DNA from 3 places in the Dactylosporangium sp. NPDC049742 genome. Region 1 is predicted to be linked to each of the others. Evidence: riboswitches for the same ligand, from Rfam matches in the RefSeq annotation. Region 1 holds a riboswitch; each other region holds the start of a gene.
What was found. A riboswitch is a leader RNA that binds a small molecule or an ion and turns the genes downstream of it on or off. The one in region 1 is predicted to bind cyclic di-AMP.
Positions count from the first base shown of each region.

Region 2: it holds a riboswitch for cyclic di-AMP, as region 1 does, so the genes downstream of both, AB0J72_RS09475 (hypothetical protein) here and AB0J72_RS08500 (NlpC/P60 family protein) in region 1, are expected to answer to the same signal.
Region 3: it holds a riboswitch for cyclic di-AMP, as region 1 does, so the genes downstream of both, AB0J72_RS00725 (hypothetical protein) here and AB0J72_RS08500 (NlpC/P60 family protein) in region 1, are expected to answer to the same signal.

Region 1 is NZ_JBFANF010000004.1:326,447-336,412, reverse strand. Features, by position in the region: gene AB0J72_RS08530 (cupin domain-containing protein) at 911-1,336, shown strand; gene AB0J72_RS08525 (hypothetical protein) at 1,513-2,199, opposite strand; gene AB0J72_RS08520 (dienelactone hydrolase family protein) at 2,323-2,895, shown strand; gene AB0J72_RS08515 (hypothetical protein) at 2,864-3,442, opposite strand; gene AB0J72_RS08510 (ADP-ribosylglycohydrolase family protein) at 3,464-4,345, opposite strand; gene AB0J72_RS08505 (VOC family protein) at 4,479-4,883, opposite strand; gene AB0J72_RS08500 (NlpC/P60 family protein) at 4,907-5,896, opposite strand; cyclic di-AMP (ydaO/yuaA leader) riboswitch at 5,904-6,083, opposite strand; gene AB0J72_RS08495 (MFS transporter) at 6,205-7,461, opposite strand; gene AB0J72_RS08490 (helix-turn-helix domain-containing protein) at 7,532-8,134, opposite strand; gene AB0J72_RS08485 (serine/threonine protein phosphatase) at 8,200-9,192, shown strand; gene AB0J72_RS08480 (SNF2-related protein) at 9,256-9,966, shown strand, end outside.
Region 2 is NZ_JBFANF010000005.1:191,107-201,072, forward strand. Features, by position in the region: gene AB0J72_RS09470 (polyprenyl synthetase family protein) at 1-1,118, shown strand, start outside; gene AB0J72_RS09475 (hypothetical protein) at 1,239-1,982, opposite strand; cyclic di-AMP (ydaO/yuaA leader) riboswitch at 2,134-2,276, opposite strand; gene AB0J72_RS09480 (diguanylate cyclase) at 2,323-3,837, opposite strand; gene AB0J72_RS09485 (hypothetical protein) at 4,059-4,715, shown strand; gene AB0J72_RS09490 (histidine kinase) at 4,679-5,788, opposite strand; gene AB0J72_RS09495 (response regulator transcription factor) at 5,785-6,450, opposite strand; gene AB0J72_RS09500 (FAD-dependent oxidoreductase) at 6,475-7,719, opposite strand; gene AB0J72_RS09505 (deoxyguanosinetriphosphate triphosphohydrolase) at 7,761-9,017, opposite strand; gene AB0J72_RS09510 (AI-2E family transporter) at 9,014-9,966, opposite strand, start outside.
Region 3 is NZ_JBFANF010000001.1:152,844-162,809, reverse strand. Features, by position in the region: gene AB0J72_RS00750 (hypothetical protein) at 1-65, shown strand, start outside; gene AB0J72_RS00745 (hypothetical protein) at 111-467, opposite strand; gene AB0J72_RS00740 (DinB family protein) at 585-1,091, shown strand; gene AB0J72_RS00735 (NAD(P)/FAD-dependent oxidoreductase) at 1,189-2,514, shown strand; gene AB0J72_RS00730 (glycoside hydrolase family 19 protein) at 2,579-3,697, opposite strand; cyclic di-AMP (ydaO/yuaA leader) riboswitch at 4,086-4,222, shown strand; gene AB0J72_RS00725 (hypothetical protein) at 4,232-5,248, shown strand; gene AB0J72_RS00720 (exopolyphosphatase) at 5,346-6,275, shown strand; gene AB0J72_RS00715 (hypothetical protein) at 6,272-6,664, opposite strand; gene AB0J72_RS00710 (MarR family transcriptional regulator) at 6,661-7,101, opposite strand; gene AB0J72_RS00705 (phosphatase domain-containing protein) at 7,142-8,185, opposite strand; gene AB0J72_RS00700 (hypothetical protein) at 8,331-8,612, shown strand; gene AB0J72_RS00695 (hypothetical protein) at 8,642-8,920, shown strand; gene AB0J72_RS00690 (hypothetical protein) at 9,002-9,736, shown strand; gene AB0J72_RS00685 (AAA family ATPase) at 9,726-9,966, opposite strand, start outside.

The DNA.
Region 1 (9,966 bases):
CGGCCGCGGCTCGACCGACCAGAACTGGCCCGCCCGCAGCGCGGCGCGGCCACGGCGTCCGGGGTGCCGTGATCGTGCCAGCGCAGCCCCGCCGCGACGATCGCGGCCGCCACCGGATCCCGCCGCACCGCCGCCTCGAGGTCGGCGCGCCCCGGCGACCAGCGCCGCCGGCCATCCGTGCCGCCGTCCTCGGCGAGCCGCCGCGCGACCGCGACCGGCGCCGTCCTGGCGAGCCGGCGCAGGTCGTCGATCGTCACCGGCAGCGCCGGCAGCCACCGCTCGACGACCCCGGCGGCGCAGGCCGCCAGCAGCAGCGGCCGGTCGCGTTCGGGCACCTCCGGCAGCAGCGACCCGGCGAGCCCGCGCCGTCCGGAGCGGCGCAGCACCGCGTACACCTGCCGCCTGGTCGAGAACGGCGTGGTCAACGCCAGCCGTCGCAGCGTCGCGTCGGACACCGGCAGGCGGATCGCCGCCGACAGCGCCCGCCCCCGCACCTCACCGTCGCCGAGCGCCCGCTCCACCGCGGCGACGTCCCGCCGCACGACCGCGACGAACAGCCCGTCGTGCCGCTCGTCGACGTCCCCGCCGTCCAGGCGCGCGTGCAGTCCCGGTACTCCCGCTGGCTCATGCTCAGCGCGATCCGGGCGATCGCCCGCCTCCGCGCCGGCGCGTCGAGACCGCCCGGAATGGCGTCGAGAAGGCTCAAGGCGCCCACGATACGGAGCGGCGGACGTCCGCACCGCACACGATTGGATCGGGCCCGCCGGGGTAGCCGGTGAACGGTCCGCCGGCATCGCGGGAAGGAGTTCACCGTGCAGCATCGACCGCTCGGCCGGACGGGCGTCTCATGCGGCGACCCCGCCGGCAACGGCTGGGCCAGCCCGTCCCTGCGGCCGGAGGCCCGCCGCCGATGATCACCCGCTACGGCTCGCAGCCGTCCACGCCCGGCCCGGCGGAGAACTTCACCGGCGAGGTCCGCGTCCAGCCGCTGTTCACGCCCGAGGAGACGGCGCCATACAGCGGCGCGTACGTCACGTTTCAGCCCGGTGCGCGCTCGGCCTGGCACACCCACCCGGCCGGCCAGCGGCTGATCGTCACGGACGGCGTCGGCCGCACCCAGCAGGAGGGCGGGCCCGTCGAGGAGCTGCGCCCCGGCGACGTCGTCTGGTGCCCGCCCGGCGTCAGGCACTGGCACGGCGCCGGGCCGGCGTCGCCGATGACCCACCTCGCCCTCACCGGCGTCCGGGACGGCCGGGCCGTCGAGTGGCTGGAGCAGGTCACCGACGAGGAGTACGACCCGGGGCCACCGGGCCCGGGCGGCACCGCAGCCGCGTGACGGGGGTCAGGCCACCGGGAACGCGACGTCGAAGACCTCGTCGCCGGCGTCACCACGTGCAGCTCAGGCACGTCCCGCAGCTGGATCTGCATGCTGGTCGTCTCCGCTCCCGGCGGGTGCCTCCCGCCGCCGCACGCCAGGATGTGCCCTGCCCCAGGGACAAGGTCAAACCGCCGTCAGATCAGGAACGACCGGCGGGTCTCCGCGCCCACGTTGATGGTGCCGACGAGCGTGCCGGCGTGGTCGTACACGTCCGTGCTCCGGTTGCTGCGCATCACCTCGCGGATGCCCGGCGGCAGCGCCGGCGGGTCGTCCTCGGTCAGGCGCATCCGGGTCGCGGCGGCGATGAGCAGCGACACGAGCCGGGCGGCGTCGGCGGTGGCCGGGACGCGGCCGTACTCCCAGCCGGACACGGTGAGGTCCAGCAGCTCCAGCGTGTGCACCAGGAGCAGGTTGGGGTCGGTCAGCACCATGGCCCGCTTGGCGTCGGCCTCGACGGCCGTCAGCGCCGCCGCCAGGTGCACGTACGGGAACAGCCCCGTCGGCAGCTCCGTCAGGCGGTACCGCAGGTGCGGCCCCATCTGCCGGTACAGCGCCCGGTAGTCGCGCCGGTCCACGCGGTGCCCGCGGACCTGCGCCTGCACGTCGGCGTACGTGTGCTCGGCCGTGTCGTGCACGATCCGGGTCGCCACCGACAGCCCGTCGTCGCCGGCGAACACCTGCGCCAGCGAGGCCGCCTGCTGCTGCCACCCGCCGGCCACGTGCGGCCCGTACCGCTGCCGGACGTCGGCCAGCAGCGCCTCCTGCCGTGCCGGGTCGACCAGGACAGCCCTGCCGGCCGCCTTGCGCCGGAACCACCGCATGCCCCGCTCCTCACCTCACGCCGATCGATCATGATGTCGGTACGACCAGTACACCATTCGACGCCGACGCATCCCTTGCCCGTCCACCCGTGGGCCGGGTGGCAACGCATATATGGTGGGGGTATGGCTGAGGTTGTCCTGTTCCACCACGCACAGGGACTGACGGCGGGCGTCGTCGCGTTCGCCGACGAGCTGCGCCGGGCCGGGCACACGGTGCACACCCCCGACCTGTTCGACGGGCGCACCTTCGACAGCATCGAGGCGGGCATGGCATACGCCACCGAGCTCGGCTTCCCCGGCGAGATCCTGGACCGCGGCGCCCGGGCGGTCGCGGACCTGCCGGCCGAGCTCGTCTACGCCGGCTTCTCCCTCGGCGTGCTGCCCGCCCAGCGGCTGGCGCAGACCCGCCCCGGCGCCCGCGGCGCGCTGCTGTGCTACTCGTGCGTGCCGGTCACCGAGTTCGGCGCCGCCTGGCCCGCCGACGTGCCGGTCCAGGTGCACGGGATGGACGCCGACCCGTTCTTCGTCGGCGAGGGGGACATCGACGCCGCTCGCGACCTGGTCGCCCAGGCGAAGGACGGCGAGCTGTTCCTGTACCCGGGCGACCAGCACTACTTCGCCGACAGCTCCCTGCCGACCTACGACCCCGAGGCGACCGCGCTGCTCATCCGGCGGACCCTCGACCTGCTGGGCTGACGGCCCGCAGCGCGTCGAGCAGCCAGGCGTAGGCCGGCACGGCCGCCGGTCCCGGGTCGGTGCCGTGCAGGACGGCGAGCAGCTGCCAGTAGCGCTCGACCCGGGGGTCGGCGACCAGCTCCAGCCACCGGACGAACGCGGCCCTCTCCTCGGCGGGCAGGTCGGCCGGGACGATCCGGTGCACGATCGCGCGCGCCTCGGGCGAGCCGGCGGCGACCCCGCGGTCGACGGCGCCGCCGGCGTGCTCGAGGACGAGCGGCCGGATGTTCAACCCGAACTCCAGCCGCGGGTCGCTCAGCACCATCGTGCGGACCTTGCGCCGGAACGCGGTGCCGGCGACCAGGTCGGCGAGCTCCTGCCATGCGACGGCCCGCGCGACGGACCGCGCGTCGGCCGGGTCGTCCGGGAGGTCGGTGGGCAGCTCCCGCATCCATCCGGCCACCACCATGCCGTCGGGGTCGGTCACACCGTCGAACACGGTCGCGACGAAGTCGTCGATGACGGCTTGCCGCTGCTGTACCGACAGCGGGTCTGGCGTGCTGGTCACGGTCACTCCTCGGTCGTGTCCCTACATGGGTGGGAGCGGTTCGCGGGCGTCGACCCACTCGGCGGGCACGCCGTCGAGGCCGGTGCGGGCGGCGACGATGCCGCCGGCGATGGCGCAGGTCGTGTCCATGTCGCCGCCGGCGCTGACGGTCGCCCACAACGCCTCGGCGAGGTCGTCCAGGTGCCGGGCGGCGCACCAGATCGCGTACGGCACGGTGTCGGGGGCGGAGATCAGCGTCCCGCAGCCGACCTCGCCGGCGATCCACCGCGGCTCCCGGTCGAACGGTCGCCGGCAGAGCCGGCGGAGCCGGGCGGCGACCTCGCTGTCGGGTGTGCGGTCGGCGACCCGCGGCAGCAGCTCGTCGGCGGGCACCCGCCGTGCCGCCAGGGCGGCCGCGACGGCCACGGCGACCGCGCCGGCGGCCGCCTCGGGGTGCGCGTGGGTGACCGCCGCGGACAGGGCCGCCTGCTCCACGACCAGGTCGAGGTCGTCGGCGAACCAGGCGCCGAGCGGGGCGACGCGCATCGCGGCGCCGTTGCCCCACGAGCCCTGGCCGTCGAACTGGGCGGCCGTGACCGTCTGCCAGGCCTCGCCGTCGCCGATGGCCTGGAGCACGCCGTGCATGGACGGGCCGTAGTTGCGGTACGGGTCGGCGGCGTACGCGTCGGCGAACCGGCGGGCCAGCTCGTCCTGCACGACCCGGCCGTGCTCGCGCAGCGTCCGGTACAGCGAGACGGCCATCGCGATGTCGTCGGTCCACGGCCACGGGCCCTGCGGCACCAGCCGCTCCTCGATCTGCCACCGCATCTGGTCGGCGGGCCGGAAGAACCAGGTCTCGCCGAACGCGTCGCCCAGCGCCGTCCCGTGCAACGAGCGGGTCGCGGCGTCGACGTCGGTGATCACCGTCCGATCGTGGCAGCCGGTCACCGCGCCTGTCGAACCGTTTCCGCGCACCACCCGCCGCGCTGTGCGACTGTGCGACCGTGCGGCCGTGCGGCCGTGCGGTTGGGTGGTGGGTGCACGGACAGGCCGGCGGTCAGGCGAAGTCGGCCGCGGTCATGCCCTCCGGATGGCCGGGCGGCCACTGTACGAGCTCGATGCGGTACCCGTCGGGATCGGTGAGCCAGGACGTGGCCATGCCCCCGCCGTGGTCGGTCGGCGGCTCGGCCGTGATGCCCCTGCCGGCCAGGTCGGCGACCGTGGTGCCGAGGTCGCCGACCTGGACGACGAGGTGGTTGACGGCGCCGGTGTCGGCGACCGGCCGGGCGGGGTCGTGCACCAGCTCGAGGCTGACGAACGGGTCGCCGGGCAGCTGCAGCATCGTCAGGCTGCCGAACCCGGTCTCCGGGACGTGGCCGACCTTGGCGTAGCCGACCGCGGTGTAGAACGCGAGCGAGCGCTCCAGATCCGTGACCCGCAGCCCGAGATGCAACATGCGCATGCCCGGCAGATTACCGTCCGTGACTACGCGACCCTGCCGTAGCCGTACAGCGTGTCGATGTCGACGGGAGCGACCTTGACGACCGTGCGGCTGTTCGGGGCGTGGATGATCTGGTTGTTGCCGATGTAGATGCCCACGTGCCCGAGGCCGTTGTAGAACACCAGGTCGCCGGGGGCGAGCTGGCTGCGGGAGATGTGGCGCACCTTCGACCACTGCTCCGCGGCGTTGTGCGGCAGCGTCACGCCGGCCGCCTTCCACGCCATCATGGTCAGGCCCGAGCAGTCGAACGTGTTCGGTCCGGCCGCGCCCCACACGTACTTCTTGCCGAGCTGAGCCCAGGCGTAGTTGACCGCCTTGCCCGCGTTGCCGGACACGGCCGGCGGCTTGGCCGGGGTCGTCGCCGGGGGCGGGGTGGTGGTCTTGACCTTCGCCGCCGCGGCGGCCGCCTCGGCCTTGGCCTGCAGCGCGTCGAGGCGGGCGATGTCACCCTCGATCTTCTTGCGGCGGGTCTCCAGCTCCGTCTTCTGCTGGCTCTGCGCGGCGAGGGTCTCGTCCAGGCGCCGCTGCTCGGCGTCGAGCGCGCCCTTCGCCGCCGTGTACGCGGCCAGGTCCCGCTGCTGGCTGTGCGAGATCTGCTGGAGGGTGCCGACGCGGGCGGCGAGCGTGTCGGTCGACGTCGCCCCCAGCATCAGCGACAGGGTGCCGAGGTTGCCCCCGGTCTTGTACGCGTTGACCGCGAGCGCCGAGGCGTCGTCCTGCGCCGTCGCCAGGGTCGCCTGCAGCGGCGCCATGTCGGCCCGGAGCTTCGTGATCGCCGCCTGGGTGGTCTCCAGGTCGCCGTTGACCTTGTTGTACAGCTCGACGACGTGCTCGACCTCTTGGTTGCCCTTGTCGATCTGGGCCTGGAGCTCCTGCGGCGTCGGGTCCGCCTGCGCGGCGCAGGCCGGGGCGATCATGGCCGCCACCGCCAGCGCGACGACCGAGGCGCGGAGCGTCGTACGTCCGTTGAACACGGCACAGTCCTTCTTCGCTGACCGCCTACCGGGTTAGCTGACGGATTCGGGCGAGAAGAAGGCGCGCCCTACCGCGCCCCGGTGTGGCGGGCGCGGATTCACCCCATGGGGAAGCCCCGGTTGGTTCCCCGGCTCGCCGGCCGCACGCATCGTGCCCGCGCGACCGACAACTCGGCGGTGGCTGCCCGGCCACCCCGGCGGGGCGGGCGATGTCCGGCAGGCCGGCCCAAACGTAACGCCGGACCACACTGCCAGCGCTCGATCTAAGCCACACTTAACGTAGACACAAGACTGACCTGCCCGGCGTCTCACCGGTGGCGGTCGGTGGAGCGGGCCATGACGGCCAGGCCGAAGACGGCCAGCAGGGCGAGGGCGGCCGGGATGAGGAACACCCGCGGGAGCCCGATGGCGGCGGCGCCGGTGCCACCGGCCGCACCGCCGAGGGCGGAGGCGAGCGCGGTGGAGCTCATGAAGATCGCGGACGCGGTGGCGACGGCGGTCGGCAGGAGCCGCTGGGCGACGATGATGCCGAGCGTGGCGAAGACGCCCCACACGCCGCCCATGAGGACCTGCCCGGCGAACAGCCCGGCGGCGTTGCCGGTGACGGCGAAGCAGACGTTGGCGGCGACCCCGAACCCGGCGCCGAGGACCATCAGCTCCATCATGCCGGTCCGGCGGGCCACGACCACGGCGACGGGCATCAGCACGATCTCGACCAGCGGCTGGATGCCGATGACCGCGCCGCTGAGGCCGGCCGGGAAGTGCAGCTGGTCGTTCATGTACAGCGGCAGGTACGCGTACTTGACCGGCTCGCCGGCGTACACGAGAACGTAGAGGCCGGTGAACGCCAGCAGCGGCAGCATCGCCCGCAGGCCGGGGCCGCGATGGCCGGCCCCCGGTGCGTCGCCGGCCCCGTCCGGTGCCGGCGGTGCTGTCCGGAGCGCGCCGAGCGGCACGATCTGGGCGAGCGTGCAGACTGCCGTGGCGACCAGCATGGTGCGCAGCGACGTCTGCGCCGCCAGGAACGACCCGGCCACCGGGCCGATGACCCAGCCGCCGGTCAGGGCCATCCGCACGACGGCGACCACCCCGTCGTTGTTCGGGCCGGGGTGCGCCTTGAGCTCGTCGTGGACGGCGGCGAAGAGCTGCGACGTCGCGGCGCCGCCGAACCCGCCGACGACGGCGCTGATGACGTAGGGCATCCACAGTTCGGTGGAGTACGCGATGCCGATCCAGCCCACGAACCCGGCGGCGGCGCAGATGCGGAACAGCCCGAGTCGGCGTCCGGTGCGGTCGGACCGCCGGCCGACCAGGAACCCGGCCACGGGCGCGGCCAGGTTCGTCAGGTAGAACAGCCCGGCCGCGGTGAGGGAGGCGTGCAGGTCGTTGACCAGGAACGTCGCGATCTGCGGGGCGGCGGCGGAGAAGCCGAGCGCGGACAGGAACACCGCGAGCGTGGCGCCCCGGTAGAGCGGTGAGGCGAGGGTCAGCCGCAGCGCCGACGCGTGCGCCGTGGGCTTGTCGAGCGCCGGATCCGCCGGCTCGACCTGCTCGGGAAGGACCATCGGCTGCGCCTCCGCATCGCGCTGCGGGGGGCAGCGGCTCGCCGAATTCTTCCAATGGAAGAATCTGTGGTCAAGTGCCCGGCGGCGATGGCAGCAGCCGCTCGAGCAGGGCCAGCGCGCGCCGTACGTCCACCGCCTCGGGATCGAGCAGCCACTGCAGCTGCAGCCCGTCGGACGCCGCGATGACCAGCGCCGCCGCGTCGTCGGGATCGATGTCCGCGGCGATCGCGCCGGCGCGCTGGCCGGCGCGGACCCGCTCGGCGAGGTGCGAGCGCAGCAGCCGGAAACGGTCCCGCACGAACTCGTGGGTGAGCGGGTGCTGCCCCGCCTGCAGGGCGTCCGTGGTCAGCGTGGCGTACAGCTCGACCAGGCCCGGGATCGTGCGGTTGCGCTCCGCGCTGCGCTCCATCAGCCGGACCGCCGACACCCCGTCCTGCGGCGCGCCGCCGTGCTCGACCTGCTCGTGCGCCCGGTACACCTCGACCAGCAGCTCGTCGCGCGACGAGAAGTAGTACCGCAGCGCCGCGTGCGACACCCCGATCGCCGCACCGATCGCGCGCAACGACGCGTCCACGCCCCGCTCCGCGAACAGCGCGATGGCCTGGGACAGGATCTCCGCCCGCCGCACCGCGGCCTTGCGGTAGGAGCGTCCCGCTGTGCCGTCGTTGCCCATGCGCGCATCGTACGGAGCACCGGCGCCGCCCCCTGCCGGCGCCGCGCACGGGCTAGGCTTCCGCCATGTCCCGGCTGAGCAGGTTCGGCGCGGTCTCGACGGAGCTGGCCCTGCTCAGCGACGCCAGGCTCGCCGAGCTCGTCGACAACGCCGAGGCGCTCGGCGTCGGCGTCGGTGGCGCCTCGGCCCTGCTGGACGTCGCCGGCACGCCGGTCTTCGTGAAGCGGCTCGCGCTGACCGACCTGGAGCGCCTCCCGCGGCACGTGCGCTCGACGGCGAACCTGTTCGACCTGCCGACGTCCTGCCACTACAGCGTCGTCGCGCACGGCGGCGGCGGCTTCGGCGCGTGGCGGGAGCTGGCGGCGAACACCATGACGACGAGCTGGGTGCTGGCCGGCCGGACCGAGGCGTTCCCGCTGCTCTACCACTGGCGCGTGCTGCCGGGCGCGCCGCCGCCCGCCGAGGAGCACCAGGACATCGACCGGGCCGTCGCGTACTGGGACGGCTCGGCGGCGGTGCGGCGGCGTCTTGAAGCGCTCGCGGCGGCGTCGGCGAGCGTGGTGCTGTTCCTCGAGTACGTCCCGCAGCGCCTGGACGCGTGGCTGCGCGAGCATCCGGACGCCGTCGGCACGGTGCAGCGCCGCCTGGCCGCCGCCGTCGCCTTCATGAACGCCAACGGGCTGCTGCACTTCGACGCGCACTTCGGCAACATCCTGACCGACGGCGACCGGCTCTACCTGACGGACCTCGGGCTGGCCACGTCACCCCGGTTCGAGCTGACCGCGCAGGAGCGGGCGTTCCTCGTGCACCACCGGGAACACGACGCGAAGTACGCCGTGCGGGAGCTGCTGAACTGGATCGTCGCCAACGTCGCCGGGATCACCGGGCCCGCCGAGCGCCACGCCTACCTGCGCCGGTGCGCGGCGGGAGCGGCACCCGACGGGCTCCCCGCACCGCACGCGGAGATCGTCGCGCGGCACGCACCGGTCGCCGCGGCCATGAATGACTTCTTCTGGCAGGTGTACGGGGTGACCCGCACCCCGCCGTTCCCGGAGTGACCCGCCGAGCGGTGGCGGCGCTGTATCGGTACCTTCAAGCACATGTATGCCGGCGCAGCGAGCATGAGGCCGCGGGAGGCGCGTGCCCTGCTGGCGCGGGCCGGCCAGATGCAGGACGACGCCGAGACGGTCACCGGGACCGTGGCGGCGGCGCGGCAGGAGGTCGTCGCGGCGTACGAGGTGGCGCGCGAGCCGCAGGTGTGGGACGCGCTCGGCAAGATGTCGATCGAGACGGTCAAGGACACCGTGGACGGCCGGGCGCGGCTCGACGAGCTGCCGGCGCACGGGATCTGCTCGGTGGCGGACGTGCTGCGGGCCGGGCCCGAGCGGCTCACGAAGGTGCCGGGGATCGGGGCGGAGACGGCCCGCAAGACCATGACCGCCGCGGAGCAGCTCAAGCGGGCGGCGACGGACTCGCTGCAGTTCAGGATCGAGTTCGACCCGAAGAACGCGGACATGACGCGGCTGGTGCGGGCCCTCGCGGTGTGGCGCGGGGTGTGGCAGGCGGCCGGGGCGCAGGAGACCGACGCGCAGCGGTGCCAGGAGCGGCTGGCGGCGCAGCGGCCGATGGCCGGGCCGGCCGGGGCGGGCCCGTGGCGCCGGATGTTCATGCGGGCCGCGCACAGGACCGCCGCGGCCGAGGCGGCGCACGCCGTACAGGCGACGCTGCACGAAGCGGAGCAGGCCGGCCTTCCTGAGGCGGCGCGGGAGGTGCGCAAGGTCCGCACGCCCGGCGACCGGTGGGTGTGGCGGGACTTCGAGCGCCACTCGGCG
Region 2 (9,966 bases), on a different contig from region 1:
GGCGGCTCCCGGAGCCGTCGCGCGAGGTGGCCGAGCTGCAGCTGGGCGGGCTCGACGAGGATCCGCCCGCCGCCCGTACACGCGCCGCACTGACCCTCGTCTGCGCGGGCGCCGTCGGTGGTGACCCGCACGACGCGGTGTCGGGCGCCGTCGCGGTGGAGCTGGTGCACCACTGGTCGGGGCTGCAACGGGACCTGTTCGACGGCGACCTGACCCGCCTGCACCGGCCGACCGCCTGGAGCGTGGTGGGGCCGCACCCGGCGACGCTGGGCGGGCAGGCGATGCTGGCGCTCGCGTTCGACGTGGCGGCGACCGGCGACCCGACCAGACGCGTGCCGCGCCCGCTGCGCCAGGCCAGCCGCGCCACCCCCGACACCGCGCCGGCTGCGCCCGCCAGGGAGCCGGTGCGGCAGGACCGGGCGACCCGGGACAGGTTCACCGAGCAGCACGGCACCCCCGACCCGTGCACCGACGCGCGCCGGCAGTCCGGTGCGGCGTCCGTCGACCGGGCCGGCGTCCGCATCCTCGGCGACACCGTCCAGCAGCTCCTGCACGGCCAGCACACCGACCTCAACACGGCCCTGGACGCCGCCCTGCCCCGGCACCGCTCCGGCAACGACCTGCTCCGCGCGTGCATCACCGCGGTCGAGCAGCGCAGCGGCGCCCTCTTCGGCTGCGCGTGCGCCCTCGGCGCGCTCGCCGGCGGCGGCGACGCGGCGCGGGTGGAGCAGCTGCGGCTGTTCGGCGTGCGGCTCGGGCTGGCCGTCCGGTTCGCCGAGGACCTGCAGGGCATCTGGGGCGACCCGGCCGTGACGGGCCGCCCGGCGTTCGCCGACCTGCGCGGCCGCCGCCGCTCGCTGCCGGTCGCCGCCGCCCTCGCCGCGGGCGCCGACGAGCTGGCCGACCTGCTGCACCGCGAGGGCCGCCGCCTCAGCGAGGCCGACCTGGAGCGCGCCGCGAAGGTCGTCGAACGCTCCGGCGCCCGCTCCTGGTGCGCCCAGCAGGCCGACGACCTCCTCGCGCAGGCCCTGGTCGCCCTCGACCTGGCGATCCCCGAGCCGGCCGCGGTCGCCGAGCTCGTCGCCCTGGCCCGCTGGGCGACCCGCCACCCGGCCTGACCGGCACCCCCGCCGGCGATCCACAAAACCCGCGCCCAACCGGCGATCCACAAGGCGATCCACAGACCCGCTCCTGACCGGCGCTCCCCCGAAGGCGCGCCGGCCGGGTGCGGGTGCGCGTCAGGAGAGGGCGGCGACCACCTGCTCCGCGCGGGTGGCGTGCTTCTGGTACGCGCCGGGGAACGCCGACCGCTGCACCGCCTGGGCGGCGCCGGTCACGCTCATCCGCTGCCAGCCCTCGACCCGGTTGAGGGCGTTGTAGAAGAGCATCGCGGAGTGGGCCGGGTTCATCAGCTCGGCGACGGTCCCCCAGCCCTGGCTGGCCCGCTGCTGGAAGAGCCCGACCGAGTCGTGGTCGGTCGAGGTGCCGTCGTGCGGCAGCCCGAGGGACGCGGGCACGGCGGAGCTGGCGACGTTGTACAGGTCGCTCTCCTGCATCGCGGTCGCGACCGCCACGACCAGGGCCCGGTCGGGCATGCCCTGCGCCCGGCCCTGCTTGACGATGATCGCGGCGTTGTCCATCTGCCGCTGGTCGAGGCCGGCGACGGGCCTGACGACCGGCGGCACCGGCGGCGCGGGCGCGGCGGGCACCGCGACGGCCAGGGGCCCGGTCGCGGGCGCCGGCGCCGCGCCGGCGGAGGGCGCGGCCGACGGCCCCGAAGCGGACAGGGACGACGGCGACGGCCAGGACCAGGCCGCGGCCGCTGACTCGGCATACGCGGAGCCGGTGAACATCGACGCCGGCGAGTCCGCCGGCAGGGTGCCCAGCAGCGTGGCGGACAGGATGGCGACCGAGACGGTGCCGGCCTTGGCGCCGAGCACGGGCACCAGCCGGCGATGTCGCGGGTGGAACTGGCGTGGCAACACCTTCAATATGGGCTTCACTACTGATGTTTTCCTTCGTTGGCAGGCAGAAGACATGCGGCATCGGCACGCCGCCTGAGGACGGCATGCTGGAAGGGGGGAACCAGTGGTGAGGTGTTACGAGGGCGCGCGGGCGGCCGGCATCGACGCAGACTCCTTCCGGTGCCGCCTACCGGGTTAGCTGACGGGTTCGGGCGGGAAGTTTCGCCCTACCGCGGCCAGGCCGCGGATGCACCCCAGAGGACGCGCATGGGTCCCCGGCTCGCGAAGATCGCGACTCGACGGCGCCCGCCCGGCAGCACCGATGCGGTGCAGGTCGACCGGAGCGGACGCAACGACACTACTGGGCCGTCTCGGGCCGGGCCAACCGCAGCAACGGCATACCACCCTGAGCACCCGAACGCTCACCGAACGCCGTCACCCGCCTGGTCACCTCACCGGCGTGACGACCGCCCTTGACCAGGTACATCGCGCGGTCAGCGGCCCGCAGCGCGGCGCCCGCGTCCTCGACCGTGTCATCGATCACGGCCACACCGACGCTGACCCTGACCCGCATGATGTGCCCCTGGTGCGTGACGGGTGCGCAGACGGCGCGCTCGAGGCGGTCCACCAGCACGCCGAGGTCGCCGGCGGCGACGTTGCCCATGAGGACGACGAACTCGTCGCCGCCGAGGCGCGCGACGGTGTCGGTGGGCCGCACCAGCGACTGGAGGCGCTGCGCGACGGCGACGAGGACCGCGTCGCCGGCCTCGTGGCCGAGGGTGTCGTTGACGATCTTGAAGTCGTCGAGGTCGCAGAAGAACAGCGCGCTGATCACCTGCTCGGTGCGGGCCCGCCGGATCGCGGCCGCGAGAGGCTCGGCGACGGCCTCGCGGTTGGCCAGCCCGGTCAGCGGGTCGCGGGAGGCCCTGCGGACCAGGTCGGCCTCGGTGGCCTTGCGGCTGGTGATGTCCTGCACCTGCGTGATCGCGAACGCGGGCGACCCGGCGACCACCGACATCGTCGCGGAGATCCAGATCGTCTCGCCGTCGCCGCGGACGCAGCGCACCTCGTAGTCGCGGATCATGCCGGCACCGCCGGCGAACACCTCCCGGCTGCGCTCGAAGTCGTCAGGGTGGATGAAGTCGCCGAAGCGCATCGAGACGAGCACGTCCTCGTCCCGCCCGAGCAGCTCGCACAGCGCGGGGTTGACCCGGACGAGGCGGGTCAGGTCGGCACCCTCCAGGCCGATCATGCACATGCCGGTGCCGGCGCCGTTGAACGCGAGCCGGAACGCGGCCTCGCTCGCCTCCAGGTGCTGCCGCTCCCGGCGCAGCGCCTCGACCAGGTTGGCGTTGTTGATCGCGATGCCGGCCTGCGCGGCGAGCATCTCGAGCAGCTCGCGCTGGAACGCGCCGGGCCGCCTGCCGTCGGCGGGCAGGTCGACGCTGAGCACGCCGACGAGCGAGCCGTCGGGCGCGCACAGCGGCGCGAACAGGGCGTCGAGGGGGTGCCAGCGCTCCTCCTCCGGGATGCCGTCCGCGCCGTCGGGGGCGGCGGGGATCCAGGACTGGATGCCGTCGTTGTGCCGCTCGTGCGGCAGGAACCGCAGCTGGCCCCACTCGTCGGCGGCGGCGAGGTGCGCGTCGAACTCCGCCGCCGGGTACCGGACGCCGAGCAGCTCCGCCCGCGCCTCCTCGGACCCGGCGATCGCGACCGCCTCGTACACGCCCTCCGGATGCAGGTAGTTGACCACGGCGGCGCCGAACCCGACGTGCTCGACGACGGCGTCGGCGATCCGGTTCAGCGTCTCGACGACGGTGCTGCCGGTGTTGATGCGCCCCGTGATCCGGTAGACGGAACGGATGGCGGCCATCGCCATGTCCCGATCTCGATCCACGGCTCGCCTACCCCGATCCGGCCGACCCTGCAGCCCTCACATCGACGCAACGCCTCCGATCCTAAGCAATTGCGGGCGCGGTCCGCCGCCGCGCGGACCCGGGTCATCGCTGCGGCTGACGACGGGGCCGCGGCGGCCGGCTTACGGTTCCGACTCGACATGCCGTCGAGTCACCTGAAACCGTCTGAAAGGTCGCTATGCCGCACAAACTTCGCCGTCTCCTTGCCGGCGGCTGCCTGATCGTCGCCCCGCTGGTGTACGTGGCGGGCCTGCTCACCGACCCCGCGCTGCGCGCCGGCGACGCCGCCGACGGCGCGTACGGGCGCCACCCCGGTCAGGTCTCGGTGAGCGCCGCGCTGCTGCACTGGAGCTGGGTCCTGCTCGTGCCCGGCATCATCGGCATGATCCACCTGGTCCGCCGGCGCGCCGTGCTCTTCGGGCACATCGCCGGGCTCGTCGCGCTGCTGGGCGTCGTCAACTTCTCCGCGCTGATGCTCGGTGACTTCTTCTACGCCCGGCTCGAGGCGGACCTCGGCACCGCGGCGGGCGACCGCCTCGCCGACGCCGCCTTCGCCGCCGGCGGGGCACAGTGGGGGTTCCAGGTGCCGGGCTTCCTCGGTCTGCTCGGGGTGCTCCTGCTGGGGTTGGCGCTCGCGTACGACCGGCGCGTCCCCTGGTGGGCACCGCCGGCGATGCTGGCCGGGATGCTGACCGGCCCGATCTACCCGATCGGCATGATCGCCGGCAGTCTGCTCTACATCGCGGGCGCGGGCGTGATCGGCGTGCGGATGCTGCGGATGACCGACGCCGAGTGGGCTCAGGATCCGAGCGGGAACGTCGCGGCGACGGTGTAACCGCCGGCGCCGGGCCCGGCGCGGAGGGTGCCGCCGTGCAGGGCGACCCGCTCCCGCATCCCAGCGAGCCCGTGCCCCGCGCCGGCCACGGCCGGCGTGCCGTCGTCGCTGATCTCGACGGTCAGCGCGGACGGCGCGAAGCCGACGGTCACGTCCGCCGACGCGGCCCCGGCGTGCTTGAGCGTGTTCGTCAGCGCCTCCTGCACGACGCGGTACGCGGCCAGCCCGACCGCCGGCGGCACCGGTCGCGGCCTGCCTGTGGTCCCGATCCTGACGTCGAGGCCGGCGGCGCGCAGCGGCGCGGCGAGCCGGTCGAGCTGGTCGAGGCCGACCGGCGCCCGCCCGTCACGCAGGACGCCGAGCAGCATCCGCAGCTCCTCGACCGTGTCGCGGCCGGCCCGCTCGACGCTGTGCAGCAGGTCGCGTTCCCGTTCGCGGGCGGGGTCGGCGGCCAGCAGCATCCGGACCCCGCCGGCCTGCAGCGTCATCAGGCTGACGTGATGGGAGATGACGTCGTGCAGCTCCCGCGCGATGCGGGTGCGCTCCTCCTCGGCGGCCACCGCGGCCCGCTCCGCCATCCGGATCGCCCGGTCCGTCTGGCGCCGCAGCAGGACACCGCTGCCGTAGGCGACGCCCATGAAGATCGCGCCGATCAGCCCCTCCGCGACGTCCTGCCCCGGCAGCGTCTGCAGCAGGGCGTAGGCGGCGAGGACGGTGGCGGCGCCGGCGGCCCGGGCCCGCCGCCCTGTCGCCGCGCTGCCGACGGTGTGCACGAGGATGAGGTTGGAGTAGAACTGCCAGGCGGTCAGCGGGTAGTCGTCGTCCAGGACCGCGAACCGGAACAGGGCCGACAGCGCCGTCAGCGCGGCGAGGGTCGCGACCGGGAAGCGGCGGCGCGGCAGCAGGATCACGCCGGCGAGCAACGCCCCGGCGGCGACGAGCCCCGGCCGGTGCACCTGCCCTGGTCCGGCGCCGGCCCGCCCGAACGCCTCGACGACACCGGCACCGGCGACCGCGAGCGCCAGCACGACGTCGAGCCAGGACGGCCGCGGCAGCCTGGGAGCGAGGTTCATTCGCCTGGGCGGACGAGGCCCGCCTCGTAGCCGTACACCACGGCCTGGACCCGGTCGCGCAGCCCGAGCTTGGTGAAGATCCGGCCGACGTGGGTGCGGACCGTCGCCTCCCCCATCAGCAGCCGGGCGCCGATCTCGGCGTTGGACAGCCCGCGGACGAGCTGCTCGAGGACCTCCCGCTCCCGCCCGGTCAGCGTGTCCAGCGCGGGCGGCGCGACGGGCTCGGGACGGGCGGCGAACGACGCGATCACCCGGGTGGTCACTGCCGGGTCGATGAGCGCGTCGCCGGCCGCCGCGATCCTGACCGCGTCGACGAGCTGCTCCGGCGGTGACACCTTCAGCAGGAACCCGCTGACCCCGAGCCGCAGCGCCGCGTGCAGGTGCTCGTCGGTGTCGAACATGGTGAGCAGCACGACCTTCGGCGGCCGCGGCCCGGCGAGTACCTCCCGGGCCGCGGTCAACCCGTCCAGCCGCGGCATGGCGATGTCCATCACGAGCACGTCGGGCCGCAGCCGCTGGACGGCCGCGACCGCCTCCACACCGTCGGACGCCTCGCCGACGACGGTGATCGATCCGGCGGCCGCGGTCTCCACGACCAGCCGCAGGCCGGCCCGGATCATCGCCTGATCATCGGCGATGACCAGCCTGACCTGCTCAGACATACGTGCAGGATAGCCAGCGCGGGCTCAGCCGAGCAGCTCGCCCAGCGGCACCTTCGGATCCTCGAGGCGGACCAGGTCGACGGCGGTGCCGGCCCAGCCGGCGCGGACGAGGGCCTGGATGTCGTCGGTGACGTCCCAGACGTTGACGTTCATGCCGGCGAGGACGCGGCCGTCCTGGACCCAGAAGGCGATGAACCCGTCCGCGACCGAGGTGCCGCCGCGGAAGACGACCCGGTCGTAGCCGCCGGGGGCGACGAAGCCGGAGTACTCCATGCCGAGGTCGAACTGGTCGGAGTAGAAGTACGGCACCCGGTCGTAGGTGGCGTCGCCGAGCAGGGACTTCGCCGCGACCTTGCCGCCGTTGAGGGCGTTGGCCCAGTGCTCGACGCGGACGCGCCGGCGCAGGCCGGGGTGGTCGAGGTTGACGACGTCGCCGGCGGCGTAGATGTCGGGGTCGGAGGTGCGCAGGGCGGCGTCGACGAGGATGCCGTTGTCGACCTCGAGGCCGGCGTCGACGGCGAGCTCGGTGTTGGGCTGGATGCCGACCCCGACGACGGCGACGTCCGCGGGCAGCTCCGTGCCGTCGGCGAGCACGACCGACCGCAGCTTGCCGTCGGCGCCGCGGAACTCCGCCACGGAGGCGCCGAAGCGGAACTCGACGCCGTTGGCGCGGTGCAGGTCGGCGAAGACGGTGGCGACCTCGTCGCCGAGGACCCGCTGCAGGGGCAGGTCGGCGACCTCGACGACGGTGACGGCCGCGCCGTGCTTGCGGGCCGCGGCGGCGGTCTCCAGGCCGATCCAGCCGGCGCCGACCACCACCACCCGCTCGGCGCTGCCCAGGTGCGCCAGCAGCGCGTCGGACTCGTCGACGGTGCGCAGGTAGCGCACGCCGGTCAGGTCGGCGCCCGGCACGTCGAGGGTGCGGACCCGGGAGCCGGTGGTGAGCAGCAGCTTGTCGTAGTGCAGCTCGTCGACGCCGTCGAGGGTGACGGTGTGCGCGGACGGGTCGACGCGGGTGACCCGGGTGGCGAGGCGCAGGTCGACGCCGTTCTCGGCATACCACGACTCGGGGTGGACGAAGGCCTTCTCACGGGCGTCCTTGTCGCCCTGCAGGTACCCCTTGGACAGCGGGGGCCGCTCGTAGGGGCGCTCGGTCTCCTCGCCGATCAGCACGATCCGGCCGGTGAAACCCTCGGCGCGCAGCGTCTCCGCCGCCTTCGCCCCCGCGAGGCTCGCGCCCACGATCACAAATGTCCGCTCGTCAGCCATACGTCCCAGCCTTCCCTACCGGTCCGCGATCCGCCAAGGGTTCACACGCCCGCGGAACCCGCCGGATCCAGCAGCCGCTGGTGCCAGGCCGTGGCGGACAGGTCGGTGAGGCTGGCCACCTGGTCGATGACGACCCGCAGCCGGGCCGCGTCGTCGGGGGCCGCCCGCCACATCGGGGCGAAGACGGCGTCGAGGCCGTCCGGCGCACGGTCCGCCAGGGCGGCCACGAGCTCCTGGAGGACCGTGACCTCCTGCGCGTAGCGCTGCTTCGAGCCGGGGCGGCGCATCACGTACCGCAGCGCCATCCCCTTCAGCAGCGCGCACTGCGCCCGCACGACGGGCGGGACGACCAGGTCGGCGTCGTAGCGGCGGACCGGCGCGTCGCCGTGCGCGGCCCGGGTGGCGGACACGGCGGCCGCGGCGAAGCGGCCGGTGAGCACGCTCGTCACCCGCTTGAGGGCGACCTGCGCGGCGTGGCTGCCGTCGTAGTGGCCCAGCGGCACGAGGACCGGGTCGGCGAGCAGGTCGAGCAGGACGGTCTCCAGGTCCGCGGCGCGCTCGGCGGAGTACGCGGCGGCGACGTCCTCGCACAGCGCGGCCCGCTCGCCGCCGTCGGCGCGCAGCGTGGCGAGGTCGACGTAGCCGCCGTGGACCCCGTCCTCGACGTCGTGCACCGAGTAGGCGACGTCGTCGGCCCAGTCCATGACCTGCGCCTCGAGGCATCGTCCGGGGTCGGTGCGGCCCGCGCGCAGCCATTCGAAGACGGCCGCGTCATCGGCGTACACGCCGAACTTGCGGTAGCCGTCGCGCCGCGGCCACGGATACTTCGACACCGCGTCGAGCGAGGCCCGGGTGAGGTTCAGCCCGGCCGGGGCGCCGTCCGGCGCGAGGACCTTGGCCTCCAGCCGGGTGAGGACCCGCAGGGTCTGCGCGTTGCCCTCGAAGCCGCCGCACGCCTGGGCGACCTCGTCGAGGGCGTCCTCGCCGTTGTGCCCGAAGGGCGGGTGGCCGAGGTCGTGGGCGAGCCCGGCGGTGTCGACCACGTCGGGGTCGCAGCCGAGCCGGGCGCCCATCTCCCGGGCGATCTGCGCGACCTCCAGGGAGTGGGTGAGCCTGGTGCGCAGGAACGCGTCGGCACCCGCCGTGTGCACCTGGGTCTTCGCGGCGAGGCGGCGGAACCCGGCGGAGTGCAGCACGCGGGCCCGGTCCCGCTGGAACGGGCTGCGCCCGTTGTCCGCGCTGGTCGTGGTGCGGTCCTTCTGCGGCTCGTGCACGTAGCGTTCCGCGTCCGGGTTCACGTGTCGAGCTTAGAGGTCTTCCCGGGTTCTTCGTCCCGCGCCACAGGAACCGGAGCGGACGCCTCACGCCCGGCGGACGGCTCGCCGCCGGCGGACGCCTCGCCGTCGGCGGGCGGGCCACGGCCGGCGGGTGGCTCGTCGAGGGCGTCGACCATCGGCGTCATCAGCACCTTGACCGCCGCGACGACCGGGATCGCCATGAGCGCGCCGACGACGCCGAGGACCGCGCCGCCGGCGAGCGCCGCCAGCAGCACGGCGATCGGCGACAGGTCGACGGTGTCGCGCAGGACCCGCGGGGAGATCAGGTAGTTCTCCAGCTGCTGGTACAGCAGGAAGAACGCGGCCACGACGACGGCGGCCGGCCAGAGCCCGCCGGTCACCAGCGCGACGACCGTGCAGCCGACCGCGCCGACGGTGGCGCCGATGAGCGGGATCAGGTCGGTGACCGCGACGAAGAAGGCGAGCGGCAGCGCGAACGGCACGTCCATCAGGAACAGGCAGGCGAACGACGACACCCCGGCGAACAGCGAGATGATCAGGTTGCCGATCATGTAGCCGCCGACCTTGTCGACCACGACGTCGATCGCCTGCGCCGCGTGGGGGCGGCCCCGCCGGGGCACGAGCCGCACGACGCCGCGCCGGAGCCGGGGCAGGTCGGCCATGAAGTAGATCGTGAGCACGGTGACCAGCAGGACGTTGAGGACGGCGCTGAAGATGCCGGTGAGCACGCCGAGCGCGCCGCCGCCGATCCTGCCCGGCAGGGTCCTGGCCAGCTCGGTGAGCTTCGCCGTCAGCCCGTAGCGGTCGGCCACCTCGCGATAGGCCTTCGACCGTTCGGGCAGCTCCCGCAGGTACTGCGGGACGTTGCGCAACAGGTCGCCGCCCTGCCCGACCAGCGGCGGGGCCAGCGACCAGACGAACCCGGCCAGCAGCGCCACGGCGAGCACCA
Region 3 (9,966 bases), on a different contig from region 1:
GACTGGTCATCATCAGCCCGTTCGTGGTGAGCGCCCTCGCAGCGCTGGTCCCGACCAAGTTCTGAATACGAAAAGGGGGCCCCGGGAGGGGCCCCCTTTTACGAAGAACTTCAGTTCGAGGCGAACGTGCCCTCGGCGAACGTGGCGTCGAGGCGGGCCTGCAGGGCCTCGAGCTCGTGGAACTCGCTCGAGGACGCCGACTCGGAGCCCTCGGCGGCGAACACGTGGTCCGTCTCGGCGGCGGAGTGGTCGTAGGAGGTGAAGTCCGACTCCTCGTACTGCGCGCCGCTCGGGTCGGTGTACGACATGTGGTGGCCCTGGTCGAAGCTGGTGTTCTCGGCCGAGGCGTGGTCCTGCTCGTAGACGCCGAACTGCGAGTCGTAGTTGCTCTCGTTGGCGTCGACCTCGTGCAGCTGGTCGAGGGACTCGTGCTGCTCGCCGGTCTCGAACTCGCCGTACTCGCTCATGTCGTTCTCCTTTGTGGAAGTTTATGTGGTGTTCGCTGCGTTCTTGCGATGTGCTGAACACTACGGACGTTCGTCGAAGGTCAACTCCCGGAAACGTGCCACGAGGGGAAGCTTGCTGTGCGGGTGAACGAACTGCTCGTCGAGGGGTACGGGCGACTGCCCGATCTGGTCAGGGCCGCGGTCGAGGGGCTCAGCCCGGAGCAGCTGCGGTGGGCGCCGGCGCCCGGCGCGAACACGGTCGGGTGGCTGGTCTGGCACCTGACGCGGGTCCAGGACGAGCACATCGCGGAGCGCATCAACGGCGCCGAGCAGCTGTGGGTGACCGGCGACTGGGCCCCGCGCTTCGGGTTGCGGCAGGACCAGCACGACACCGGCTACGGCCACACGGCCGCGCAGGTCCAGGCGGTACAGCCGGAAAGCGCCGACGTGTTGATCGAATACTTCGAGGCGGTGTCGGCGCGGACCGTCGCGTGGCTGGAGAAGCTCACGGAAGAGGATCTCGACCAGATCGTCGACGAGCGGTGGGACCCGCCGGTGACGCTCGGGGTGCGGCTGGTCAGCGTCCTCGACGACGACACCCAGCACGCGGGCCAGGCGGCCTACGTGAGGGGATTGATTCCCTGACGGAGGGCCGTGAAACGTCATGGAGGACACACGGCCGTCACCCGCTGGGAGTGGTGTACTTGATCTGCACGATCCACACCCCAATCGGGAGATGCAGATGGACGAGCGTGCACAAGGACGCCACCGCGTCGTGATCGTCGGCGCCGGCTTCGGCGGACTGTTCGCCACCAAGGCGCTCAAGAACGCGCCGGTCGACGTCACCCTGATCAACGGCACCGCCTACCACCTGTTCCAGCCGCTGCTGTACCAGGTGGCGACCGGCATCCTGTCGGAGGGTGAGATCGCGCCGCCGATCCGGGAGATCCTCAAGCGGCAGGACAACGCGAAGGTGCTGCTCGGCACCGTCACCGAGATCGACCCGGAGGCGAGGACCGTCACGGCGGTCGCGCCCGGGACGAGCTACACCGTGCCGTACGACTCGCTGATCGTCGCCGCCGGCGCGTCGCAGTCCTACTTCGGCAACGACGCGTTCGCCGAGCACGCGCCCGGCATGAAGAGCATCGACGACGCGCTGGAGCTGCGCGGGCGGATCTTCGGCGCGTTCGAGCTCGCCGAGCTGGAGACCGACCCGGCCGCGATCGAGCGGTGGCTGACGTTCGTCGTGGTCGGCGCCGGTCCGACCGGCGTCGAGATGGCCGGCCAGATCGCCGAGCTCGCCCACCGGCACCTGCCGGGGCAGTACCGCAACATCGACCCGAAGCACGCGCGGATCATCCTGATCGACGCGCTCGACACGGTCCTGTCGAGCTTCGGCGACCACCTGTCGACGAAGGCGCTGCGGCAGCTGCACACCATGGGCGTCGAGGTCGAGCTCGGCACGAAGGTCGTCGGCGTCGACGAGACCGGCATCGAGGTCGAGACGCGCAACGGCCGGCAGCGGATCGAGTCGATGACGAAGATCTGGGCGGCGGGCGTGGCCGCGCCGTCGCTGTCGACGCAGCTGGCGAAGGCGACGGGCGCCTCGACCGACCGGGCCGGACGGCTGGAGGTCGAGCCGGACTGCACCGTGCCGGGCCACCCGGAGATCTTCGCGATCGGCGACATGATGTCGCTCAACCGGCTGCCGGGCGTCGCGCAGGTCGCGATCCAGAGCGGCCGCCACGCCGCCGGCCAGATCAAGAAGCGGCTCGCCGGCGAGGCGACCGGTCAGCCGTTCAAGTACTTCGACAAGGGCAGCATGGCCACGATCTCGCGCTTCTCGGCGGTGGCGAGCGTCGGCAAGCTGCACTTCACCGGGATCGTCGGCTGGCTCATGTGGCTCGCCGTGCACCTGCTCTACCTGGTCGGCTTCAAGAACCGGGTCACCGCGGTGCTGCACTGGTTCGTCAGCTTCATCGGCCGCGGCCGCTCGGAGCGGGTCGCCACGTTCCAGCAGGTCTTCGCCCGCCGCGCGCTGCAGGAGTACCGCCAGCACCTGCCGTAACCGTCGGCCAGGACAAAGAGAAGGGCGCCCCACTCCCCGGGGCGCCCTCCTGGTTCTTCGGTGACTAGCAGCTGAGCGAGCCCGCTCCGACGCCCACGCCGAGGATGCCGACGAAGCGCTGGTACGCCGCGACCCGGCTCTGCACCTGCGCCGGGTTGCGCCCGCCGCACTCGAGGCTGCCGTTGATGCTGCGGATCGTCTCGCCGAACCCGGCCCCGTTGACCATCGCGTTGTGCGGCGTCATCGTGCCCGGGCCGGTCTGCGTGTTCCAGTACCAGAGCGCCGTCTTCATCGCCACGGCCGGGTCGGTCTGCACCAGGTTCGGGTTGCGCAGCAGGTCGATGCCGAGCGCGTCACCGGCGGCCTTGTAGTTGAAGTTCCAGCTGAGCTGGATCGGCCCGCGGCCGTAGTACGCGGCCTGCCCGGCGGGGCAGCCGTACGGCTGGCTCGTGTCGCAGTAGTGCGGGTAGTTCGCGGTGTTCTGCTCCACGATGTACACCAGGCCGCCGGTCTCGTGGTTCACGTTCGCGAGGAACGCCGCCGCCTCCTGCTTGCGCTGGGCGTCCGATCCCGTCTTCGCGAACGCCGGGTAGGCGTTCAGCGCCGCGACCAGGCCGTTGTACGTGTAGAAGGGGTTCCGGTTCGGGAACATCTGGTTGAACTGGGCCTCGCTGACGACGAACGCCCCGTTCGACGGCGGGTTCGTGGTCGGGTTCGGCGGCGGCGTCGTGCCGCCCCCTCCGCCGTTGCAGGTGTACGGGTCCCAGTACCAGGTGCTGATCGTCGGGCTGTACCCCGGGTTGTCGTGCTCGGCGATGTAGTACTTACCGTCGGTGAACTTCACGACGTCCCCGGTCACGTAGTTGCGACCCTGCACCCACGCCGGGAAGCTGCACCCGCCCGCGGACCCGGTCTGCGTCGGCGGCTGCGGCGTGCTCCCGCCGCACGACCCCTGGTCCTGCCACACGCCGGTGTTCCCGGGCGGCGCCTCGTTCTGCGTCCACCACTTGGCGAGGAAGTTGTGCCCGTTCCGCGACACCGTGGCACCCCCGGTGTACACGGCCGACGCCTGCCACGCCGGGGCACAGGTGGCCGCCGACGCCGGCAGCATGTTGAAGACGGCGACGACGCCACCGACGACGGCGGTCGCGGCGAGCCCCGCCCACAGGCGCACTCTGGACACCAGATCACTTCCGTTCAGATCGACGCTGAGCCCCCATCCGACCAGCCACCACCGCGGTACAGGAGCAATCACATCGATTTATGAAGAATCTTTACGGTTCCCCTAACCTCACCTTTCCGAGGTGACCCGGGGTGACACGGGGTGACCGCGGGGTGGCGTAGAACAATCGCCCAGGCGAGAACGTTGCCGGCAGGGTGAGGCCAGTTGAGTGATTTCCGTCACGCGAGATTCTTTCGCCAAGCTTAGGCGACCTGCTTGGACGGCGCGGTTTCGAGAGGTGCGTCACAGCGGCGGACAGGCAGTACGCTGCGCGGTCCGTTCGCCCTGGGTAGGCTGGCCGTCGGTCTCGTCCGACATGGCGCCGCCCCCCGCGGCGCCGGGCGTGACTGCCGCCCAATCGCCGGCTCGACACCGGCGAATCGGGGACCCAACCGCACAGTGGGGTGAATCCGCGGGCAACCGCGGTAGGGGTCGTTCCGTCCCGAACCCGTCAGCTAACCCGGTCGGCGGCCGACGGAAGGAACAACGAGCCAGATGTCATCACGACATCCCGGTCGGCGGATCATCGCCGTCCTGATGACGGCCGCCGTCCTCTTCGGGATGGCCGCCACTCCGGCCGCCGCCGAGCCGGGAGACGACACGGGCGACGAGGGATCCAACGCGTCCCTCGCCCAGGTCCTCGACGAGAGCACCCGCGCGTGGATCGAGGCCAAGGACAAGTACGACGCCTCGGTGAAGAACCAGGCGGACCTGACCGCCAAGCTCGCCCAGACCGAGGCCAACCTCGCCAGGGTCACCGAGCAGGTGTCGGCGATCGCCGTCGCCGCGTACCGGACGGGGCCGCTCACCACGTTCGTGGCGCTGATGGACTCCGGCAGCCCCACCGGCTTCGCGGAGCGGGCCGGCTCGATCGACGAGATCGCCCACCACAACGACAACCTGTTGCGCGAGCTCAACCAGCTGAAGCGGGACCAGGCGGCGCAGAAGACGGCGCTCGAGGGCGAGGTCAAGCTCCAGCAGGAGCAGGTCGCCGTCATGGCCGCGAAGAAGAAGGAAGCCGAGAAGGGCCTGGCCCAGGCGGGCGGGCCGAGCAACGGCTTCGTGTCGGCCAACCTGCCGCTCGCGCAGCCGTCGCCGCGCAACGCCAGCGGCGGCTGGTCCTCGGAGTCGTGCAAGCAGAACGACCCGACCACCAGCGGCTGCATCACGATGCGCACGCTGCACGCGATGCAGCAGGCGCAGGCGGCGGGCTTCAAGCGGTTCGTGTCCTGCTACCGGCCGAGTGGGCCGTACGAGCACCCGAAGGGCCGCGCGTGCGACTTCTCGGTGCAGGCCAAGTCGGGCTTCGGTGGCGTCGCCGCCGGTGAGGACAAGGTCTACGGGGCCAACCTGGCGACGTACTTCGTGAAGAACGCGGACCGGCTAGGCGTCATGTACGTCATCTGGTTCAAACAGGTGTGGACACCCGCGGTCGGCTGGCACCACTACAGCGGCGTGGGCGGAGACCCCTCCAGCGACCACACCAACCACGTGCACCTCTCGCTCCTGTAAGCACCGCCAAGACCTCACGTCTGCGTACGGCCGGCCGATAGGGCAACTGTCGACCGGCCGACGCAGGGTGAGGGGATCCGAAGTGAAGCACCGACTCGTGACGCGCAGCGACTTCGACGGCCTGGTGTGCGCCGTCCTGCTGCGTCACCTGGACCTCATCGGCGACATCACGTTCGTGCACCCGAAGGACGTCCAGGACGGCGCGGTCGAGATCGGACCCGGCGACATCCTGACGAACCTGCCCTACGCGCCCGGCGCCCACCTCGTCTTCGACCACCACCACTCGGAGACCCTGCGCAACACCGGTGACCGGAGCAACCACATCATCGACGCGGAGGCCCCGTCGGCGGCCCGCGTCATCTACGACCACTTCGGCGGTGCCGCGCGGTTCCCGAACGTGTCCGACGAGCTGATGGAAGCGGTCGACAAGGCGGACTCCGCCCAGTACGACATCACCGACATCCTGCAGCCGGTCGGCTGGACGCTGATGAACTTCCTCATGGACAGCCGCACCGGGCTGGGCCGGTTCCGGCAGTTCCGGATCTCCAACTACCAGCTGATGATGCAGCTCATCGACGCGTGCATCGACCACCAGGACGTCGAGGAGATCCTGGCGCTGCCGGACGTGGCGGAGCGCGCGGAGCTGTTCCGCGAGCAGCAGGAGCTCTTCGTCGACCAGCTGCGGCGGGTGAGTCACCTGGAGGGCGACGTCGTCGTCGTGGACCTCCGGGACGAGGAGGTGATCTTCGCCGGCAACCGGTTCATGGTGTACGCGCTGTTCCCCGAGGCGCGGGTCTCCATCCACGTGATCTGGGGCAAGCAGAAGCTCAACACCGTCTTCGCGGTGGGCAGGTCGATCCTCGACCGCACGTCACCGACCGACATCGGCTCGGTGATGCTGCAGTACGGCGGCGGCGGCCACCTCGCGGCCGGCACCTGCCAGGTCCCGCACGACGAGTCCGAGCAGGTCCTGGCCGACATCATCGCGAAGGTCGGCGCCCCGCGCGCCGCGGCCCTGAGCAACTAGACCAGGGCGTTGGCCCGCTCGGTGACCTGCAGCAGGACCCGGCCGGCGGTGTCGAGGTCCTCTGGCGATAAATCACCATAAATCTGCACGGTGAGCGCCTTGATGCCGGCGCTGATCTCCTCGTACCGCGAACGGCCCAGGTCGGTGAGGGCGACGTCGCCGGTCAGCAGGCCGGCCCCGAACGCCGCGTCGACGTGGGCGGCGGGGTCGGTCCGGAGGCCGGCCGACATCTGCGCGAGGAGCTCGGCGCGGGTCAGCGGGCCGGCGGCGGTGAGGTTGACGGCGACCCACTGCTCGAACGTGGTGCCGGAGCGGGCGAGCAGGCGGTCGAGGACGGCGCGGGTGGCGCGCTCGGCCTGGCCGAGGATGCGCCCGTTGAGGGTGGTCATGACGGACCTCTTTCCAGAAGAAGGGCTTGCAGGTCCGCGACGAACGCGGCCTGGCGATCGGCGGGCAGCGGCGCGAGCAGCTCCGCCATGAGCTCGCGGACGATGCCGACGGCCTCGGCGCTGACCGAGCGGCCGCGGTCGGTGAGCCGCAGCTGCACGGCGCGCGTGTCCGCGGGGTCGGGGAGCCGGTCGATCAGGCCGGCCGACTCCAGGGTCCGGGCGAGCTTCGAGACGTACAGCGCCTCGAGGCCGGTGTGGTCGGCGAGCCGCCGCTGGCTGGGCAGCTCGGCGCTGCGCGGGTCGTGCTGCAGGCCATACAGGGTGGCCAGCAGCGAATACTGCGCGTGCGTGAGCCCCAGCGGCGCCAGCGCCCGGTCCACGGCGACCTTCCACTTCATGGACAGCCGCCAGACCAGGAACCCGGGCGTAGGACTCATGCCAGAAACAGTACATGGCAATAGTAGCCATGGCTACTAACTACAGCAGCTCCGTGTCGCGCAGCAGGCGCCACAGGCCGGCGCCGTCGGGGGCGCGCAGCCAGCGCTGCGCGGCGTCCGCCGAGGAGGGCAGGCGGCGGGTGCTGCCGACCGGGGTCGGGAAGCCGCCGGCGAGGACGGCCTGGGTCGGCGAGAGGTGCCGGATCGCGACGGCCGCGACGCTGTCGGGGTGCTCGGCGACGAACTCCGCGTAGATCTCGGGGTCGTGCTGGCCGTCGTCGCCGACGAGCAGCCACCGGATGTCGGGGAACTCCGAGGCGAGCCGCGCCAGCGACGCCCGCTTGTGCGCCTGGCCGCTGCGGAAGAACCGGTCGGGCTGCGGGCCCCAGTCGGTCAGCAGGAGCGGGCCCGCCGGGTACAGGTGCCGGGACAGGAACCGGGTGAGCGTCGCCGCCACGTTCCAGGCGCCGGTGGAGAGGTAGAAGACCGGAGCGCCGGGGTTGGCGTTGACCAGCCGCTCGTACAGGACGGCCATCCCCGGCACGGAGGCCCGGGCGTGCTCGTCGAGGACGAACGTGTTCCACGCGGCGAGCAGCGGCCGGGGCAGCGTCGTGACCATGACGGTGTCGTCGACGTCGGACACGATGCCGAAGCGGACGGAGGGGTCGATGATCCTCACCGGCGCCTCGACCGGGGCGCTGTCCTCGCTCTCCAGCGTGACCGTCGCCCAGCCCGGGGCCAGGTCGGCCTCGATGACGGTGTCGATGAAGCCGCCACGGTCGCAGCGGACCTCGCAGGTACGGCCCCCGGCCGTGATCCGCACGGGCGCGTTGGCCACGGAGACGGCGGTGAACGAGCGCCAGCCGCGCAGCTTCTTGAGGCGCCTGCCGGGCTTCGGGTCCAGGCGGGCCAGCAGGACCCGGCCGAGGACGCGGACCCAGCCGGGGCCGCCGTAGCCGGTGTACGGGGTGACGGCGACCTTCCACCCGCGCAGCCGGAGCCGCCGCTCCAGCACGTCGTGGAAGGCGTCCTCGATGCGCGCGGCGCGGTGCAGGCGGACCGGACCTGATGGGGTCAACGACACTGGATCACCCTGTCACAGCACCCACCCCGCCGCACCAGCACACGTAGGGTGACAATTCTGCGACCGTGGCATAAATCCGGGAGCCTGAACCCCCTCTTCGCTTCTAGCGTTGGTGTTATCAGGAACACACCTTCAAGGGGTCGAGATGGCAACCACGACATTCGAGGCGGTACGAGCCGAGGCACTGTTCGTTTCCCACCTGCAGTGCTCCCAGTCGCCCAGGAGCGACGAGATCCGCACCGCGGTGGCGACCACGCTGCGGCGGGTCGGCATCCAGGGCTGCGCGGCCCAGGTCGCCGGCGAGTTCGGCGACCACCCGGACACCGCCGTGGCGCGGATGGCGTGGGCGCTGGCGATGGTCCGCTCGACGTACCCCGCCCGGCGCAACGCACCCCGGTCGATGCAGCTGCTGACGCGCAGCGCGTGAAAATCGAGCGACATGGGTAACGCGCGGGCATGCAGGAACTTCACGTCTCTCTGGACGACGCCCAGCTCAGCCCGGCGGCACAGAAGCTGCAGGAGCCTCTCGAAGCCCAGCTGAGCTCGGCGTTGCAGCGCGCCGCCGAGATCGTCGAGCAGGACTACCACGGCGAGCCCGCCGAGGAGGTCGCCGCCCGGTTGCTGGAGGTCGCGAGGTCGAGCCTCCACCCGGACATCGCCGACGCCTTCGCGCCTGACCGGGCCGAGCTGGAGCAGGCCGCCCGAGCCGTCATCACGGCCGCGCGAAACGCGTAGCTATTTCGCGAATTGCCCCGATTGTGCAACGCAGCAGCTCCACACTGAGGTCCAACCGCCGCCGGACCTTGGAGGACTGCCGTGGAGCAGCACAAACTCACGATCGACATGAACGAGGCCACGATCGATCAGCTGCGCGACCACCATTTCGCGCTCTTCGGCCTCCACGCGGTCGCCACCTCGGCGAGCGGCGTCCCCACGATCTGGCTCTCGGTCCACTACCTCGAACGCCGCCTCGAGCTGACGTGGCAGGAGACCTACTCCATGTTCACGGCGCGCCACCAGGGCATGGCGCCGAGCACGAAGATCGTGCCGACGCACAACTACCCGGCGCCGCTGGGCAGCGTCCTGACGGTCTCCGGCAACGACGGCGCAGGCATCGTGACGCCGGGCGGGCCGGCCGGCCACATGGAGATCGACAACACCGGGCGGATGGAGCTCGGCGCCGGCCTGTGCATCCATGACACGCACGGCATGTACCAGCCCGTCGGCATCTTCGACCTGATCGACGTGGACCTGTTCCAGCCGATCCCGAAGGTCGCGTTCTTCTTCTCGCCGATCCCGCACATGGCCGGCGAGGTCGCGACCCGGGCCCTCGGCCCCGGCATCCTGCTGGACTACTCGAAGTCCCGCGACCGCAGCTTCTCCGTCGGGTACGACCTGCACGACGGCTGGTCGGTGGAGAACCGCCCCTACGCCCAGCCGATCGCGGCCAACGAGCCGCTCAACCCGCTGCTGCTGGTGCGCTCCTCCGCCCTGCAGGCCCTCGCGATGCAGCGCCAGCGCATCACCGCGGCGTCCAACATCAGGCGTTGAGCACCCAGTCGACCCGGTGCGCCTCGGTGGGGTCGGGCAGCTCCCAGCGCCCCACCATCCGGTCGATCACGCCGTCCGGCACCGGACGCGGGCGGGCCCGGTTGCGTCGGCGCATCACGCCGGGCGGCGCCTCGACGCTGACGATCTCGACCCGGCCGCCGTAGTCGGCGACCAGCCCGATGCAGCGGGCGCGCAGCTGGCGGGTGAGGTTGGTGGCGTTCCAGACGAAC